2 linked regions of the Neobacillus sp. PS2-9 genome follow. The protein of the gene in region 1 interacts with the protein of each later gene in a pairwise test. Links are inferred from orthologs where the notes say so. Each region holds a gene or a part of one and is shown in the gene's direction. Other genes may lie near its edges. The genes, in order: RCG25_RS04405 and topA.

Region 1 (3,093 bases):
TATGATATTCTTCGATTGTTTGTAGATATTTTCTGAGGGTAGGTACCAAACCTAAATCATCCAGTGCCATTGGACGTAGGTCATAAATAATCCTTCTCACCTCATATAGTGCTGAACGCACCATTTTTTTGAAGCTATTGACTTCAGAGAAAGCTTCATCTGGGCCTTTTTCGCGAAAGACTCGCTCAATTAAATCCGAGCGCATGATAACATTGGCAAGCATCTGTGCTGGACCGTCATGTATTTCCCGTGACAATCGCTTTCTCTCTTCCTCTTGCGCTTCAATTATTTTCAAACCGAAGTCTTGCTTTGCTTTAGCATCTTCTAATACTTCACCGACTTGTTTTAAGTCACTGGTTAAATAATTCATAACAACGGAAATTTGTGAAATAAGCTGATCAGCACGATCAATCGTATCAATTAATCCAATAAGTCTTCGTTCAAGATCATCTCTTTTATCAAGCAGTTGTTTTTTATACTGCCAGTTAATCGATAGATCCATTTGTAACTGATGTGCTTTTTCGTAGGCTTCACGAACCTCTTCCTCAGTATAGTGTTTAAAATTCATACTGACCTCTGAAAGAGTCAAACGTGCTTCTTTGACCTGTTCTTCCAACTGGTCTCCCTCTTCAATAAGCTTAACCATCATTTGCTTAATATTAGCTAATTCATTTGTCATGCTCTCATAGTCATGACGGCATTTCTCACCAATACGAAAAATATCACTTTTACTACAGGTGACGGTATCAATCATTTCTTCACGAATTTCATCAATCGATTTCATATCAATTTGCTTAATTTTCATCACATTCCTCCGGGATTTTTTCCCTTTAGGCCTTACGCTTTATTTAACAAACTTTAGAATAAACCAATAAAAAACTTTTCTAGAAACCTCAATATGAGTCTGAAAGTAGTATAATATTAATATTATTTTTACTGCTTTATTCCTATTAAACTATACTTTAATAAAATAGAAAAGTATTTCACCCACTAGGCCTATTATAACATTCGAACTTTACTACCATATTAAAGGTATATTACAGCAATATTTTATATTTTTTCTTTTAAGGAAAGGAGCCCTTACATGCTGTCTCGATATTATACTGTAAAAACATTAGGAGAACATGAAATCAACATTCAAAAGTCCCGTTTTATTGCACATATTAACAGAGCTGAAACGGAGTTGGAAGCACAGGATTTCATTCAGGCGATTAAGAAACAACATTGGAATGCTACACATAACTGTTCAGCCTATCTCATTGGTGAGCATGATCACATTCAAAAGGCTAATGATGATGGTGAGCCAAGTGGAACAGCAGGCGTACCTATTCTTGAAGTTTTGAAAAAAAGAAAGCTAAAAGACACCGTTGTTGTCATAACCCGCTATTTTGGTGGTATTAAATTAGGTGCAGGTGGCCTGATCCGTGCTTACGGAAAGGCGACATCCGAAGGCTTAGACGCAATTGGTATTGTCGAAAGAAGACTTTCACAGATTATCCATGTGAAAATTGACTACACCTGGCTAGGAAAAATTGAAAAGGAATTGCGTGCCTCCGAATTCACCATAAAAGAAATTCACTATTTGGATGTGGTTGAAGTTGAAACGTTCGTAGATGAAAGTCAGGTCCAAAACTTTATGGATTGGATGGTAGAACTAACGAACGGCCAATGCACATTAACTAAAGGTGATACAATTTATCTAGAAGAAGATTTCTCAAGGTAAAACAGGTATGTCTTACTGTGGATTATAGTAGGTCTTTAGAAAGAAGGCAATTGGGAAAAAAAACGAAAAGGGGCTCATTTTTGAGTCCCTTTTACTATGATCGACCTTTTGCCGTACTCATTTTTAATGTTCGAACCATATTTAGTAATGGACGATGGTCCTTTCCCATTAAACCAATTTTTTCAGCAATAATCTCAATAGTTAGGACGACAATCCCAATTAAGAAAAGAGCTCCACCAATTCTGGCCTGGGAGTAAATGACTGCGACAAGTCCAAAAAATGCAGCCATGGCATAAATTAGTAACACGGTCTGACGGTGGGAATAGCCCATTCTCAGCATGCAGTGATGAAGATGGGATTTATCAGGTGCTGATAATGGCTGTTTATTGATAATTCGCCGGATAATCGCAAATAAGGTATCGGATATGGGAACGCCCAGAATAATAACTGGAATAACAAAGGAAATAAAAGTTACATTCTTAAAACCCAATAGTGAAAGAACAGAGATAATGAAACCTAGAAAAAGAGCTCCTGTATCCCCCATAAAAATACTGGCAGGATGAAAATTGTAAATTAAAAAGCCTAGCGTGCTTGCGAGGACGATTGACCCCACTGCCACCACGTAAAAATTCCCTTGAATAATTGCCATTCCAGAAATGGTAATTAAGGCAATGGACGAAACCCCTGCTGCTAGCCCATCGAGTCCATCAATTAAGTTAATGGCATTCGTAATCCCAACAATCCAAAGGATCGTAAATGGAATACTTAAAAGCCCAAACTGAAGCTGACCACCAAATGGAAGGTTAATAAACACCATTTGCAAATCACCTAAAAACACAACCGAGCACGCCGCTGCTAATTGACCGAGAAGTTTATACTTTGCCGGTAATTCAAACAAATCATCACAAAAACCGGTAATTACGATGAACAGACAGCCGATGAAGATGCCAATTGAGTATGGGTTATCTGGTCTTAATAGGAAGATACCTACCATAAAACTAATAAATATAGCTAAGCCACCTAGCCTTGGCATAATCGACTGATGAACTTTCCGATGATTTGGACGATCTGTCGCGCCAATGCGAAAGGCGAGTTTTTTTATAAGTGGAGTAATAAGAATGGAGACAAAAAAACATACTATCAAGGTAAGATACAGCATTAAACATCCTCCTTGTTTTTCAGTTTGTCCATTATTAGCAAAACGAAAACAATTAAAGGATAGTAATAAACGGAAAAAATACAAATAAATTCAGAAAGCCATTTGAGTATATTTTTGCAAAAAAAGAGGCAATCCCCTAAGGAATTACCTCTTTCAGTGGTGCATAGATTACTTAATCCATGCTCCATCTTTACCTAATTTGTATCCACCG
Region 2 (3,315 bases), 2.7 Mb from region 1 along the record:
CAGAATATCCCCCAGATACAAAACCACTTCGATGGCATTTTCCATTTCGAAATCGAATTATTAGCGGTCTATCTAGAGGTACCTTTATTATAGAAGCAAAAAGAAAAAGCGGATCACTCATCACAGCGAATTATGCCGTAAATGAAGGTCGAGATGTATTTTCATTGCCTGGCAGTATTTATAATCCATGTTCAGCAGGGGCTAACGAGCTAATCCAACAAGGGGCAAAACTTGTGACATGTGCAGGGGATATTTTAGAGGAAATAAGATAAAACTCTAGGTTAAAAGGGAATTTTGGGAATAAAAGTAGTGTTTTTGCAGGTTTTTTTCGACTAAATGGAGAAATTAGCTAAAAAAGGTTGCAATAATTTCTAATATGTTATACATTTTCCAACAGAAGTTCGAAAAAATGGCTAAACATAAAATACTATTAAAATTAACTTATAAATTGATCATTATTGGGATAGGGCAGTTTTGTAAAGTATTTTCTCCGGTTCTAGTTTTTACTCGAATTTAGGAAAACTTCTCAAATAGAAGCACCGTAGAAACAGGCATATGCCATTTTCAAGGCGCTTTCACACTTTCCCTCTTAAGGAGGATATTGGATGGCAGACTTTCTAGTAATTGTAGAATCACCTGCAAAAGCGAAAACGATTGAACGATATTTAGGTAATAAATATAAAGTAAAAGCATCTATGGGACATGTTCGTGACCTACCAAGAAGCCAAATGGGGGTCAATGTTGAAAATGGCTTTGAACCTAAATATATTACAATCCGTGGCAAGGGTCCTGTATTAAAAGAATTAAAAACTGCAGCAAAAAAAGCAAAAAAAGTTTATCTAGCAGCCGACCCTGATCGTGAAGGGGAAGCAATTGCATGGCATTTGGCTCATAGTCTAGACGTAGATATTCATTCAGATTGCCGCGTAGTTTTTAATGAAATTACAAAAGAAGCAATCAAGGAATCTTTTAAACATCCACGACCAATTAATACGGACCTCGTAGATGCACAACAGGCTCGAAGAATTTTAGACCGGCTTGTAGGCTACAATATCAGCCCGCTTTTATGGAAGAAAGTAAAAAAAGGATTGAGTGCAGGACGGGTTCAATCAGTTGCAGTTCGCTTAATTATTGATAGGGAAAATGAAATTAAAGCGTTTACTCCTGAAGAATATTGGACAATTGAAGGAGAATTTTTAAAGGGAAAAGACCATTTTAGTGCGGCATTTCATTCCCTAGTTGGAAAAGAAAAAACAGGGTTAGCCTCAGAGCAGGATGTTCAAACGATACTGAAGCAATTAGATGATAACAAGTTCAAAGTTGTCTCAGTCACTAAAAAAGAAAGAAGAAGAAATCCGGCGCCACCTTTCATTACTTCTTCTTTGCAACAAGAGGCAGCGAGGAAACTTAATTTTCGTGCGAAGAAAACCATGATGCTTGCACAGCAGCTGTACGAAGGTATTGAGCTTGGGAAAGAAGGAACAGTTGGACTCATTACCTATATGAGAACAGATTCAACGAGAATTTCCGAAGTGGCTCAAACAGAAGCAGCTAATTATATAAAAGCTGAGTTTGGTGAAAGCTTTTTAAAAGAAGAGCAAAGAAAAGAGAAAAAACAGTCGAATGCTCAAGATGCCCACGAAGCTGTTCGTCCGACAAGTACATTAAGGGATCCGAACAGCATGAAGGAATTTCTTTCTCGAGATCAATTCCGCCTCTATAAATTAATTTGGGAGCGCTTCTTAGCAAGCCAAATGGCACAGGCAGTAATGGATACGATGAGTGTAGATTTGCAAAATGGAGATGTAATTTTCCGTGCAACTGGCTCAAAGGTCAAGTTTCCAGGTTTCATGAAGGTGTATGTTGAAGGATCAGATGATCAGGTAGATGGCCCAGATAAAATGCTACCGGATTTAAAAGAAGGGGATGAAGTCTTTAAAAAGGACATCGAACCTAAGCAACATTTCACACAGCCACCACCAAGATACACTGAGGCAAGATTGGTGAAAACACTTGAAGAACTGGGTATTGGCCGCCCGTCTACTTATGCACCTACACTTGATACGATTCAAAAGCGCGGCTATGTTGCCTTGGACAATAAACGATTTGTGCCAACGGAACTTGGTGAAATTGTTCATGAGTTAATGGTTGAGTTTTTCCCTGATATTCTAAATGTCGAATTTACTGCTAAGATGGAACAAGGGTTAGATAATGTTGAAGATGGTAAAGTTCGTTGGGTTCAAATTATTGATGAGTTTTACCAGGACTTTGAAACGCATTTAGTAATAGCCGAAAAAGAAATGCAGTCAGTAGAAATCAAAGATGAGCCTGCAGGCGAAGACTGTGAAAACTGTGGAAACCCAATGGTGTTTAAAATGGGACGCTATGGAAAATTTATGGCATGCAGTAATTTTCCAGATTGTCGAAACACCAAACCAATAGTAAAAGAAATTGGTATGACTTGTCCTAGTTGTAAGGAAGGTCAGGTTGTTGAACGAAAGAGTAAGAAAAAGAGACTTTTTTACGGTTGTACCAGATACCCAGAATGTGAATTCATCTCTTGGGATAAGCCGCTACCAAGACCTTGTCCAAAATGTGAGGGCTTGCTTGTAGAAAAGAAATTAAAAAAAGGTGTACAGGTACAATGTACGGAATGTGACTATAAGGAAGAGCAACAGAGTTAAAAGGGTGGGAAGTCTCCGCTCTTTTTTTTATTTGTGAAATAAAAAACTTTTTTGTTTTTAATTCGTATAGTACAATGCAAGATGGACTTAAATAAGGGAAAGCTAATTGTATATGCTATTTCTCTTTAAAAATTGGGTATAAATGTAATAGGAAGTACATCAGGAGGTATATTGATGAAGGATGTAACAATAAATGTTGTCGGTGCTGGCTTAGCAGGAAGTGAAGCAGCATGGCAAATAGCTAAACGTGGTGTAAAGGTTCGTCTTTACGAAATGCGTCCTGTGAAACAGACTCCTGCCCACCATACAGATAAATTTGCTGAATTGGTTTGTAGTAATTCACTGCGAGCAAATACATTAACCAATGCAGTTGGTGTGCTTAAAGAAGAAATGCGAAAGCTAGACTCTGTCATCATGGCAGCAGCAGATGCTTGTTCCGTTCCAGCTGGTGGAGCTTTAGCGGTTGATCGTCATGAATTTGCTGCTAAGGTAACGGAGTTAGTCAAGAATCATGAAAATGTAACGGTAGTAAATGAAGAGGTAACCAAAATACCTGAAGGTCCAACGGTTATTGCTACTGGTCCTCTAACGAGTGCAGACCTTTCTGCAGAGTTAAAGAACCTTACGGGTG

The links.
Region 2: the proteins of RCG25_RS04405 (region 1) and topA interact in binary tests that used the Escherichia coli proteins (3 or more experiments, as listed by UniProt). The link is inferred for Neobacillus sp. PS2-9 from one-to-one orthologs.

The regions. Positions count from the first base shown.
Region 1 is NZ_CP133269.1:908,700-911,792, reverse strand. Bases 146-2,903 are described here. They hold RCG25_RS04405 (YigZ family protein), read left to right. Parts: upstream 146-1,084; coding sequence 1,085-1,723; downstream 1,724-2,903. Other genes in these bases: RCG25_RS04400 (glycosyltransferase family 4 protein), read right to left, coding at 1,818-2,882; RCG25_RS04410 (sensor histidine kinase), read right to left, coding at 146-805. Outside these bases: more of RCG25_RS04410, read right to left, coding at 1-145; RCG25_RS04395 (bifunctional 2',3'-cyclic-nucleotide 2'-phosphodiesterase/3'-nucleotidase), read right to left, coding at 3,051-3,093.
Region 2 is NZ_CP133269.1:3,572,339-3,575,653, reverse strand. What follows is about bases 165-3,144. They hold topA (type I DNA topoisomerase), read left to right. Parts: upstream 165-605; coding sequence 606-2,684; downstream 2,685-3,144. Other genes in these bases: trmFO (FADH(2)-oxidizing methylenetetrahydrofolate--tRNA-(uracil(54)-C(5))-methyltransferase TrmFO), read left to right, coding at 2,859-3,144; dprA (DNA-processing protein DprA), read left to right, coding at 165-272. Also shown: more of dprA, read left to right, coding at 1-164; more of trmFO, read left to right, coding at 3,145-3,315. UniProt on the Escherichia coli protein: Releases the supercoiling and torsional tension of DNA, which is introduced during the DNA replication and transcription, by transiently cleaving and rejoining one strand of the DNA duplex.